3 regions of the Chitinimonas lacunae genome follow, and region 3 is predicted to be linked to each of the others. Evidence: predicted binding sites of a transcription regulator. Region 3 holds the regulator's gene; each other region holds the start of a gene.

Region 1 (4,153 bases), 3.5 Mb from region 3:
GATGGGGGAGGAGCGGCTGCGCGTGCTGCGCTACCCGCATCCGTTCAACTTTTCGGCCATGAACAATCTGGCCGCCCGGCATGCCCAGGGCGACTATCTGCTTTTGCTCAACAACGATACCGCCGTGGTCCAGAACGACTGGATCGAAGCACTGCTCAACCATGCCCAGCGACCCGAAGTCGGCATCGTCGGTGCCAAGCTGCTGTTCCCCGATGGCCGGGTCCAGCACGCCGGCGTGGTGCTGGGCATGCTCGGCCCGGCCGAACATCCTTTCCTGGGCGCTTCGCTGCGCGAGCCGGGCTATATGGGACGGCTACAGGTCGACCAGGAGTATTCAGCCGTGACGGCGGCTTGCCTGATGATCCGTAAATCGATCTACGAGGAGGTCGGCGGGCTCGACGAGTCGGACTTCAAGGTGTCGTACAACGACGTCGATCTATGCCTCAAGGTACGCGAGCGTGGCTACCGGATCGTCTGGACTCCTTACGCCACCTTGCTGCACGAAGGCTCGGCCAGCCAGCGCAACGCGGTGGAAGGCCGGCCCGACGAGGCGCGGCAGGCGCGCTTTGCCGGCGAACAGCGCGCCTTCTATCGTAAGTGGCTGCCGCAACTGGTACGCGATCCGGCCTACAACCCGAATCTGAGCCTGCGCCAGCGCGACTGCGCCATCGAGACCAACCCGGTGCTGACCCGGCGCTTTGTCGATTGGCAGCCGGCGCCGAGCATTCTGGTCCATCCGGCCGACCAGACCGGTTGCGGTCACTACCGCATTCTGGCGCCGGGCGAACGGCTGCTGGAGACCGGGCGCGCACTGGTGCAGCCGAGCTACGAGCTGTTCATGCTGCCGGCCGAGATTGCCAGGATCAAGGCCGACGCCATCGTGTTGCAGCGCCAGCTCACCCCGGTCCAGCTCGAAGCGATGGCACGCTATCGCGACTATTCGGGCGCCTTTATGGTGTATGAGCTGGACGACTACCTGCCCAATCTGCCGGTCAAGAGCGTGCACCGCGAGCATATGCCCAAGGATCTGGTCAAATCGCTGCGCAAGGCCCTGGGCTATGTCGATCGCTTTGTGGTATCGACCGAGCCGCTTGCCGAGGCGCTAGAAGGCTTCCATCCGAATCTGCGCGTGGTGCACAACTATCTGCATCCCGACTGGTGGCAAGCCACCCCGCGCCGCCGAGTCGGCCCGCGTCCGCGCGTGGGCTGGGCCGGCGGTATCGGCCATAGCGGCGACCTGGCGCTGATCGTCGAAGTGGTGCGCGACTTGGCCCCCGAAGTCGATTGGGTGTTCTTTGGCATGATGCCCAAGGAGATCGAGCCGTTCGTGGCCGAATATCATGCAGGTGTCCCGACCGGCGACTATCCGGCAAAACTTGCCGCCCTCGACTTGGATCTCGCGCTGGCTCCGCTCGAGATCAATACCTTTAATCTGTGCAAGAGCAATCTGCGGCTGCTTGAGTATGGGATCAACGGCTACCCGGTGATCGCTACCGATATCGCCCCCTATCGCTGTGGTCTGCCCGTGACGCTGGTCAAGAACAAATACAAGGATTGGATGGAGGCGATCCGCGCCCATCTGGCCGATCTGGACGCTGCGGCCCGGCAAGGCGATGAATTGCGCGAAGCGGTACGGCGAGACTGGATGCTCGATGGGGACAACCTGGACCGCTGGCTCAAGGCCTGGCTGCCCGACTAAGCGGCTCAGACCAGGCAAAGCTCAGCAATAAATTGGAATTTTTTTGTCTTATCACCTGATCTGGTACTTGTTGCTTGGGAGTTGAGCAGACGGTTTGCGTAGTGGGAAGCCATATCCAGAAGGGTATGGCTTTTTTGTTTTTGCTTTTAAAAGACAAAATGTATAGCAATCTCTTTGCATGATTTTTGTATGTCAGTGTTTTGTCAAGTTTGACTAAAGTATTCCGGCATGAGGTCGATAAGGCATCCGTGGTTGGCACGGCCGTAGCGTGAGCGACAAAGTCATTAAAGTCCCCGGACGACCTGCCGATATAGACAGCAAGAGGATTCAGGACTGCGTACAGGAACGGCCTGACTGACCTGACCCAAACCGGAGATCGAGATCATGCAAGTCATCCAAACAAATATTCAGTCGCTCAATGCGCAACGCAACCTGGGCACCTCGTCGGCGTCGCTGGCGACTTCGCTGCAACGCCTGTCCTCGGGCCTGCGCATCAACAGCGCCAAGGACGACGCCGCCGGTCTCGCGATCTCCGAGCGCTTTTCGGCTCAGATCCGCGGTATGGACCAAGCCGGCCGCAACGCCAACGATGGTGTCTCGCTGTCGCAGACCGCCGAAGGCGCGTTGCAGCAGATGGGCAATATTTTGCAGCGTGTGCGTGAACTGGCTGTGCAGTCGGGCAATGCCACCAACTCGGCAACCGACCGCAGCGCCCTGAATGCTGAAGTAAACCAGCTGGTTTCCGAACTGGAGCGCTTCTCGCTGTCGACAGAGTTCAACGGCCAGAAGCTGTTCGACGGTAGTTTCACTTCCTCGACCTTCCAGATTGGCGCCAACGCTAACCAGACCATCACGGCCACCACCAACAACTTCCGCACTACTCAGTACGGTTCGTATCAGCTGGGTGTGGGTAACGGGACTGGCACGTCGTCGGTATCGAATTCGGTATCCGGCACCTTTACTGGCGGCGCCTCTGCCCTGACTGCGCAAACCCTGACCACTTCGGGTGCAGTGGTGAGTACGGCTGGCGATTTCTCGATCAACGGCACCACGATCTCGGTCGATACCTCAGGTTCGGCCAAGACCATCGCCGACAAGATCAACGCCGCCAATGTGGGCGTGACTGCCACGGCCCGGACCGAGACCACGCTGTCGTTCAGTGGCACGGCCACCAACAGTGCCGGTAGCGGTGCCTACAACCTGCATGTGATCGGTCGCAACAGCACTGCCCAACTGGTGTCGTTCAACGTCACTGACCTCGACAATGACGGAACGGTCGAGAAGGAAGACTTGCAGCAGGCGGTCGACGCTTTCAACAAGCAGTCCTCGAAGACCGGTATCTCGGCCCGGGTGTATGACAAGGATGGTCAGTTCGGTGTCACCCTGACTGCGGAAGATGGCGCCAATATCAATATCGCGGCCGATGGCGGTAGTGCGGCAGGTGTGATCAATGTCCTGTCCAGTGGTACTGCGACGGTGGCTTCGCTTGATGCGACCACGACCGCCGGGGTGATGACGATCGGTGGTCAGGTAGTACTCAACTCGTCGAGTTCTTACGCCATCAAGACCACGACCGCCGAGTTTGCTGCTGGTGTGGTGGACGACGAAGCCCTGGCCGCTAATACCACTCTTGCAGGCTCTCTCAAGACGGTTCAGGATCTCGATATCTCGACCGCGGAAAAGGCCTCGCAAGCACTGCGGGTGGTTGATGACGCACTCACCCTGGTCAACGACCAACGCGCCAAGTTCGGTGCACTGCAAAGCCGGTTCGAAGCGACGATCTCGAATCTGAAGATCACTTCCGAGAACCTGTCTTCCGCCCGGTCGCGCATCCGCGATGCGGACTTTGCCCAGGAAACGGCCAACCTGACTCGGGCACAGATCTTGCAACAAGCAGGTACGGCGATGCTGGCTCAAGCCAATGCGCTGCCGAACCAAGTATTGAGCCTGTTGCGTGGATAATCTCCGAGTGATTGACTAAGGTCTAAGCATTGCCCCGGTTGCTGGCAGGCGGCCGGGGCATCTGTCCAGGAGATGCCATCATGCAAGTGCAATCGGTAAATACGGCGTTGACCCCTCCGCTGCAAAACGAATCGGCGCCGCAACAGCGTGCCCAACTCGCCGCAGCAGAAACGAGCAAAGTCAGTGCTGAAGCGGTCAAGGTGTCGAGTGATGCGGTTCAAGCGTCTCGCGCCACGGCAGATTCCGGCGATGTCAAAAAGGCGGTCGAGAAGTTGAACCAGACGGTGACTTCGTTCAATCGCTCCTTGCAGTTTTCGGTCGATGAAGACACCAAGATGAACATTGTCAAATTGGTCGACGTCGATTCCAAGGAAGTGATTCGCCAGATTCCATCTGAGGAGGTTTTGTCGATTGCCAAGGCCATCGACAAGCTCCAAGGAATGTTGATTGAAGAAAAAGCGTAGCGAAGCTGGTCGGCGCCCGGATGCGTCG
Region 2 (4,153 bases), 710 kb from region 3:
TCCGCCGTCTGCGCAAGCTCCATCCCGATGTGCCGCTCTACGCGGTGGTCGAGGATATCTGCGCCTCGGGTGGCTATTATGTGGCCGTGGCGGCTGATAAGATCTTCGTCGACAAGGCAAGCCTGGTCGGTTCGATCGGTGTGCTGATGGACGGCTTCGGCTTTACCAGCGCCATGGACAAGCTCGGAGTGGAGCGGCGATTGCTGACTGCTGGCGAGAACAAGGGCTTTCTCGATCCGTTCTCTCCGCAGAATCCTGAGCAGGTCCAATATGCCAAGACCATGCTCGGTGAAGTCCACCAGCAGTTTATCGATGTGGTGCGGCAAGGCCGGGGCAAGCGGCTCAAGGAAGACCAGACCTTGTTCTCCGGTCTGATCTGGAGCGGCGAGAAGAGCGTGGCGCTGGGCTTGACCGATGGTCTGGCGAGCGCCGATACGGTGGCACGCGATGTGATCAAGGCCGAAAACCTGGTCGATTTCACGCCGCGCGAGTCGTTGGTGGACCGCTTTGCCCGCTCGCTTGGCACTGCCGCAGGCGAGCAGCTGGGCACCACCTTCGAACTCAAGATGCGCTAAGCTCAAGCAGACGGCCCGTCTGACCAGGGAGAGGGCGATGGCGCGCAAGACCAAGCACGAAGAGCACGAGAATCATGAACGCTGGCTGGTGTCCTATGCCGACTTCATCACGCTGCTGTTCGCTTTTTTTGTGGTGATGTACGCCATCTCCCAGGTCAACGAAGGCAAGTACCGGGTACTGTCCGATTCCCTGGTACTGGCCTTCAACAAGCAGCAACCCACCAGTCCCACCCTGATCCAACCCAATACCCCACCGACCGGCTCGGCCCAGCCCAAGCTGATCGATCTGCCTTTTCGCAATAATCGCGCGGCCCAGGAGCGGCAGCAGCAAGCCGAGAAAATGAAGGATATGGCGCGCGATCTGCAAAAGACCCTGGCCTCGCTGATCGAGGAGGGACAGGTCAGGGTGACGGAGAGCCGACGGGGGATTGCGATTGAGATCAATGCCAGTCTGCTGTTTCCCACCGGATCGGCCACGCTGGACGCCAAGTCGAGCGAGACCCTGCTGACCATCGCCCGCAAGCTCGCGGCTGCCGAGAATCTTATCCAGATCGAAGGGCATACCGATAATCAGCCGATCCGCTCGGTCCAGTTTCCTTCCAACTGGGAATTGTCGGCAGCACGGGCCGGGACGGTGGTGCGCCTGTTCGAGAGTGCCGGGGTCGGGGCGCGTCGGTTGGTGGCCATCGGTTACGCCGACAACCGGCCGCTTGATGGCAACGACAGCTCGGAAGGCCGGGCGCGCAATCGGCGAGTGGCGATCCAGATACTGTCGGATGCGAAGGAGGAAGTGGCTACCCTGCCGATACCTGAAGCTGATGGGCAGTAGCCAGCTTCTTGAAATGGAAAGAAAACTGCAAATCCTTTGCAATACATGTTGTCGAATTAAAACAGAAATGAAATAAATTGACCGCCGCCTTGTGCGGGTGGTCTAGGTGGAGGCAATCAGGCTTTGCCCAGAGAGTGGCCCGAGCTGCTCAGGCGAGGCTGGCCGTAGGCGTCGTAGGAGAGATTGCCGGCGCGTTCGTTCTGGAACAGGGCGATCATCTGCTGGTTCTGCTGCTGGCGGGTATTGATCAGTTGACCGTTGGTCTGATTGAGGGCGCTGGCGTGACGGGCTTTCTGTAGCAGGTCGCGCCATTGTGCCGCGAGGGCGGGGAAGTCGGCTGCTGGCAGTCGGGTGACGGCAAGCATTTCATGCGGGACATTGTCGTCGATTGCTACGCCGTTCAGATCAAACAGGCGTTTGCGTTCGCGTGCGAGCATTTCCAGAGTCTGTGCACGCTCGGCTTTCTGTTTGGCAATCTCGATCAGATCGGCGAGATCGTTGGCGATCAAGGCCGCCTGCTCGCGTTCGAGCACGGCGATAAAACGATCGAGCTCAATAAGCTCCGCCGCGAATGCCTGGGATAGCAGCGATTCCAAAACTTACCCCTTGTCGGAGAGCAGTTCCTTGACGCTGGCCATCAGCTTGTCGGCGATGGCATCGGGGCGGATGGTAAAGCGGCCTTCGGCGATTGCCTGTCGGATTTCGGCCACTTTGTTTTCATCGATGACCGGCGTGTTGGCGAGATTGGCTTCCATCGCTTGTAGTTTGGCGCTGAAGGCATTGACCTCGACGCTGTCGCCGCGTTGTTCCGGCGCGGCGGTCTCGCCGGTGGCCGCACGCGTCGTCGTGCGGCTGTCGGTGGGGCGGGTCAAACCGGTAAGAAGCGGTTTGCCGCTGTTGTCGATTTTCATGATTTAGCCTCTACTTCCCATAGCCTCGCGAAACCCCGGAGGTATCCTACGTGCCTTATCGGACGCGGAGCAAGGAACTTTAGACCTGGTTAACAATATTTTTTCCTGATCCGCCCGCTTGCTCTGGCAACGGTTCTGCCTTGGCTTGCTCAAAGAATTTCGGCTAGATTCAGGTCAACTTGACGATAGAACAAAAGACGCGAGCGACACGATGAATATCATTTCTCCGCGCTTTGGTGCCCTCGATATCGACGACAGCACCACCATCTGCTTTCCGCAGGGATTGCCAGGCTTCGAACATTGTCACCAGTTCAAGCTGCTGCATGAAGACGTGCCCGAGCCCAAGGTGTGGTGGCTGCAATCGCTTGATGACCCTGATGTGATATTCAGCCTGATCGAGGCGGGGATGCTCGGGGTCAACTATCAGATTGTGTTGAGCGATGCCGAAGCCGAGCTGCTTCAAGTCAACGATCCCAACGATATCGCCCTGTTACTGACGCTGAGCCGTCAGGACGGCGGCGGTGAAATCCGTGCCAATACCCAGTCTCCCATCCTGCTCAATGTGGCTAGCCGGCTGGCGCTCCAGAAAGCCGGGCTGCGGGCCGAGATTGTCTTTACTAATGAGTAGGTTTCCCTGCCGCTCCCGGACACATGCTTGGTGTCCGGGCTTGTCAATCTTGTGGTTCCCGGGCGTTCCGCTATGATGGCGCGGTTTTGCCGGGAAGCCGGCTTGGACCTGTCAGACAAATTATAAGAATGTCGTCGTCCCGCCGGCCCGTGCGCTTGCCGCCCCGGACCCGACGGCATTCCCCGTGGATTGAGCGCCCTTAGGCGCGGCGCCGGATGCTTCACACGATGAAAACCACCTTTCTCGATTTCGAACAGCCCATTGCCGAACTCGAAGGCAAGATCGAAGAGCTTCGCTTCGTCCAGGACGATACGGCGGTCGATATCTCGGTCGAAATCGGCCACCTCCAGAAAAAAAGCCAGGAGCTGACCAAGACCATCTACGCCAAGCTCACGCCTTGGCAGATTTCCCAAGTCGCCCGGCATCCGCAGCGGCCGCTGACACTTGATTACATCCAGGGACTGTTCACCGATTTCGAAGAGCTGCACGGCGACCGTACTTTTGCTGACGACCCGGCCATCGTTGGCGGCCTTGCCCGTTTCAATGGCCAGTCGGTGATGGTGATCGGCCAGCAGAAGGGGCGTGATACCAAGGAAAAGATCTACCGCAACTTCGGCATGCCCAAGCCAGAAGGCTACCGCAAGGCACTGCGCCTGATGCGGCTGGCCGAGAAGTTCGGTATCCCCGTGCTGACCCTGGTCGATACCCAGGGTGCCTATCCCGGCGTCGGCGCCGAAGAGCGTGGTCAGAGCGAGGCCATTGGCCGCAATCTGTTTGAGATGACCCAATTGCGGGTGCCGGTGGTGGTCACGGTGATCGGTGAAGGCGGCTCGGGTGGGGCGCTGGCGATTGCCGTGGGCGACGTGGTGCAGATGCTGCAATACGCCACCTATTCGGTGATCTCGCCCGAAGGTTGTGCCTCGATTCTATGGCGTAGTGCCGACAAGGCGCCCGAAGCCGCCGAAACCCTGGGTATTACCGCCGCCCGTCTCAAAACCCTGGGGCTGATCGACAAAGTCGTGCCGGAACCGCTGGGCGGTGCCCATCGCGACCCGCAGGCCATGATGACCACGCTGCGCAAGAGCCTGCAAGACGCGCTGAAAAACCTCCAGGACAAACCGATCGATACCTTGCTCGAAGCCCGTTACGAGCGTCTGCTCGGCTATGGCAAGTTCAAGGAAGAGCGCGGCGGCTGAGGCCGATCCGCTTT
Region 3 (4,153 bases):
CAGCAGCCGGCCGACTGTCTCGAGCACTTCGCTGCGCAGTTGATCCTGTTTTTGCTGTACAGCGGCCGAGATTTCGGCCAGTTGCTTGGACATCGCCTCGCGGCTGTCGGACAGCGCCTGGGCCTGGGTCAGTTGCAGCGCCTGGAGCGAGCCCGATTGGGCGATCTGGGCGGCCTGGAGCGACTCGGTCTGGGCCGAGCGCAGCTGTTCGAGCCCGAGACGGGTGTCCTTGAGGTCGCGGCTGACCGAATCGCGCAGCCGGTCGAATGCCTGGCCCACGCCGTCGCGCAGCCGGTCGGCCGACTCGGTCAGGCTGTCGCGCAGCCGCTCGCCCTGATCGGAGAAACCGTTCGACAGCGCCTCGGCCTGACGGTGCAGGCCACCGTGTAGGTCCTGCAACACGGCGCGATGCTTCTCTTCGAGCAAGGCGGTCAGTACCTCGACACTGGCGCGCTGGGTCTCGACCACCAGATTGAGGCGGAAGATCACAATGGCGCCGGCGAGCAGCACGGTCAGCGCGACGATGGCAAACAAGGCTTCCAGCATGGGGAGATTCCAGACGGCGCAAAAGCGCCGATCATACCCCGATTGCCGGGCTGCGCCCAATCGCCGCCTGGCGTTGCTTTCGCCGGTCGCCGCCGCTAAGGTGAAAACATCCCCGACAGACTTGCCAAGCCACGGCTGGCTCGTCAAACTCCCAGCCCAACGTCATATTCATACTGTCAGCCTATGTCGCGTCGATGTGTTCCCGCCCTTTGTTGCAGCCTGCTCGCCACCTTGCTGGCGCTGCCCGGCCAGGCTGCCGAACGGCAGAGTCTTGAAGCGATCAACGAGGTTGTCCGTCAATTTGTCCAGGCCCAGCTCGCCAGCTATGGCGAACGTGCCAGTTTCCAGCTCGGCCGGCTCGACAACCGGCTCCAGCTGGCCGCCTGCGCCCAGCTCGACCCACAATTGCCCAAGGGCAGCCGTCTGCTTGGCAATACCAGCGTCAGCGTGCGCTGCGTCAAGGGCGCACGCTGGACGGTCAGCGTACCGGTGGCGGTCTCGATCCAGAGCGAATACTGGGTAACGGCCCGGCCGCTGCCGGCCGGTCATGAAATCAGCGCCGCCGACCTCGAAAAACGCAGCGGCGATCTGAGCCAGATCAGCGGCAATGTGATTGCCGACCCGGCCCAGGCCATCGGCCGCAATCTGGTGGGCGGCGCCCCGGCCGGCGCGCCGCTGCGGGCCGAGATGCTGCGCGCCTCGTTTGCGGTACGGGCCAATGACTTTGTCCGGGTCATCGCCCATGGCAGCGGCTTCGAGGTCGCCACCGAGGGCCGCGCCCTGGCCAATGCCGCCGAAGGCCAGCAGGTCAGCGTGCGGATGAATTCGGGTGCCGTCGTGCAAGGGATTGCCCGCGCCGACGGTTCGGTCGAGATCAAATACTGACATTCCGAGATTCCCTTACCCAGTCCCTGCACCGGTTTTTTTGTGGAGCCGGGAATTCCCCTAGCTGGAAACATTTCTGCCAACCCTCTGCAAGACAAGAAGCTGAATATTTATAGAAATATAAACATTCGGCTTCAATGCTTTTCCCCACACCCGCTCGGGCATTCTCAGGTCTGCCGTGCCGAGCTGGTCAAACCCGCCATGCTGGTGCATAAACTTAAGACAACATCTTCTTCCCGTACCGCAAACGATGCCTTCTCCGCGCGCCCTTGGCATGTATCGGCAGAACGCCACCGATCCGGTGGAAGAGCGCGTGCGTACCCATGCCCCGCTGGTCAAGCGGCTGGCCTACCATATGATCGCCAAGTTGCCCGCCAGCGTCGAAGTCGATGACCTGATCCAGGCCGGCCTGATCGGCTTGATGGAGGCCGCGCGCAATTTCGATCCGGCCGCCGGTGCCCAGTTCGAGACCTATGCAAGCCAGCGCATCCGTGGCGCCATGCTCGACGAGCTGCGCGAGGCCGACTGGCTGCCCCGGCATATCCGCAAATCGATGCGCGATATCGAACGCGCCCTGGTCAAGCTGGAACACCAGTTGGGTCGCGCCCCGAACGAAATCGAAATGGCTCAGGCCATGAACCTGCCGCTGGCCGAATACCAGACCCTGCTGGCCGACGCCCGTGGCCATCAACTGATCTACTACGAGGATTTCGACAACGACGAAGGCCAGCGCGATGCGCTCGATGGTCTGGCGGCCGATTTCAAATCCGACCCGCTCAACGATCTGGACGAAGACGCCTTCCGTCGCACCCTGGTCCATTCGATCGAACATCTGCCCGAACGCGAAAAAATGGTGATGGCGCTCTATTACAACGAAGAGCTGAACCTCAAGGAGATCGGCGCCGTACTTGGCGTGTCGGAATCACGGGTCTGCCAGTTGCACAGCCAGGCCATTGCCCGACTGCGCGCCAAACTCAGCGACTGGACCCAAAACCGCTAATCGAGCAGCCCGCCCACCGGGTTCGGTATAAAAAACTTCCTGACAGCATGATCCACGCCGCATGGACAAACTCAGCCTGATCGGCATTTTTATCGGCCTGCTGGCCATCATTGGCGGCCAGATACTCGAGGGGGGACGCATCCGTTCGCTCTTGCAGATCACCGCCTTTTTCATCGTGATCGGCGGCACCATGGGGGCGGTGCTATTGCAGAGCAGCGCTGCCCACTTCAAGGCGGGCGTCAAGATGTTCAGATGGATTCTCCAGCCGCCCGAGCAGAACCTCGAAGGCTGGGTCAAGCAGATCCTGGCCTGGAGCAATACCGCCCGCCGTGGCGGCCTGCTGGCGCTCGAAGGGCCGATGCAAGCGGAGAAGGACCCGTTCGTCAAGCGTGCCTTGCAGATGCTGGTCGATGGTGCCGAGCCCGAGGCGATCCGTCACACGATGGAACTGGAAATCGACGTCTACGAAGAAAACTGCCGCGCCGCTGCCAAAATCTGGGAAGCAGCGGGCGGCTATGCCCCGACCATCGGTATTCTGGGCGCGGTCATGGGGCTGATTCATGTGATGGAGAACCTGTCCGACCCGGCCAAGCTCGGCAGCGGCATCGCGGTCGCTTTTGTGGCCACCATTTATGGGGTCGGCTCGGCCAATCTGTTCTTTCTGCCGATCGGCAACAAGCTCAAATCGATTATCGGCCGTGAGGTAAAACGTCGTGAACTGGTGGTCGAAGGGCTGTTTGGCATCGCCCACGGCGAAAATCCGCGCATTATCGACAGCAAGCTGCGTGGCTTCTTGATTTGAACCCTGATTCGAAACCGCCATGATCTTCCTGCTGCGGCTGTTGTGGCGCTTATTGGCCCTGCTCGACCTTGCTGCCGCCAGCCTGCTGATGGTGGCGCTGGCCCCGCTGCCCGCTCCATGGCTGCGCCGTTTCTACCGCCCGCTGTTTCGGGCCTGGTGCCGCGCCTTTATCCGGGCGCTCGGGGTCGAGCTGCGCCTGCACCAGCACCTGCGCCGGCCGCTGCCGCAGCAATATGTGCTGATCGCCAATCATCCCTCGGCCTTCGAAGATTTGGGCATCCCGGCCCTGTTTGACGCCCGCTCGCTGGCCAAGGCCGAAGTGGCCGACTGGTGGCTGGTCGGTCGGATCGCCACCGCCGCCGATACGCTCTATGTACGGCGCGAATCGGCCGAATCACGCAAGACCGCCACGCTCGCGCTGATCGAGGCGCTGTGCCGGGGCGACAATATCGCCCTCTACCCCGAAGGCGGCTGCAAAGGCCGTCGTCTGTCCGGCCGCTTTTTCAACGGCGCCTTCGTCGCAAGCTTCGAGACCGGGGTGCCGATTTTGCCAGTCTTTCTGCACTACCAGGCCCAGGCCGATTTCGAATGGGGCGACCAGCATCTGCTGCGCAAAATCTGGGAAATCGCCACCATCAGCAACCCGCGGGCGGACTACCATCTGTTCGACCCGATCGACCCGCGCCATTTCGATTCGGCCGAGGCACTCAAGGAACACTGCTACCGGCTGTATTTGCAATGGCAGGCGCGCTTTCTCGATTGATGGGTAGCTTGCTTCCTGCGCGCGAGGCAATGAGGTGGATGCGGTTACAGCATGTCCGTTTCACCGGGCGTCGCCGCCAAGTCTGGCTGAGGCTTAGACGCCGGTGTTTCAAGGTCCGGACGCGCCAACGCCGGATTGTCGGCAAGGATCCAGGACA

What was found. The regulator FliA, encoded in region 3, starts transcription of late flagellar genes. The targets are predictions, from matches to a motif close to GCTAAAGNTNNNNNNNNNNCNGCCGATAAT.
Region 1: a site for FliA is predicted at 1,912-1,941, ahead of ACFOW7_RS19880 (flagellin N-terminal helical domain-containing protein). Genes of this name have one in related genera too.
Region 2: a site for FliA is predicted at 2,370-2,399, ahead of flgM (flagellar biosynthesis anti-sigma factor FlgM). Genes of this name have one in related genera too.

What each region holds. Positions count from the first base shown of each region.
Region 1 covers NZ_JBHSBU010000001.1:4,629,293-4,633,445, forward strand. The annotation lists gene ACFOW7_RS19875 (glycosyltransferase) at 1-1,699, shown strand, start outside; gene ACFOW7_RS19880 (flagellin N-terminal helical domain-containing protein) at 2,084-3,661, shown strand; gene ACFOW7_RS19885 (flagellar protein FlaG) at 3,742-4,125, shown strand.
Region 2 covers NZ_JBHSBU010000001.1:1,881,663-1,885,815, reverse strand. The annotation lists gene ACFOW7_RS07675 (S49 family peptidase) at 1-575, shown strand, start outside; gene motD (flagellar motor protein MotD) at 613-1,404, shown strand; gene ACFOW7_RS07665 (flagella synthesis protein FlgN) at 1,521-2,000, opposite strand; gene flgM (flagellar biosynthesis anti-sigma factor FlgM) at 2,004-2,315, opposite strand; gene fliW (flagellar assembly protein FliW) at 2,527-2,943, shown strand; gene ACFOW7_RS07650 (acetyl-CoA carboxylase carboxyltransferase subunit alpha) at 3,171-4,139, shown strand; gene tilS (tRNA lysidine(34) synthetase TilS) at 4,108-4,153, shown strand, end outside.
Region 3 covers NZ_JBHSBU010000001.1:1,169,404-1,173,556, forward strand. The annotation lists gene rmuC (DNA recombination protein RmuC) at 1-546, opposite strand, end outside; gene flgA (flagellar basal body P-ring formation chaperone FlgA) at 730-1,431, shown strand; gene ACFOW7_RS05125 (RNA polymerase sigma factor FliA) at 1,682-2,431, shown strand; gene ACFOW7_RS05130 (flagellar motor protein) at 2,493-3,233, shown strand; gene ACFOW7_RS05135 (lysophospholipid acyltransferase family protein) at 3,253-3,996, shown strand.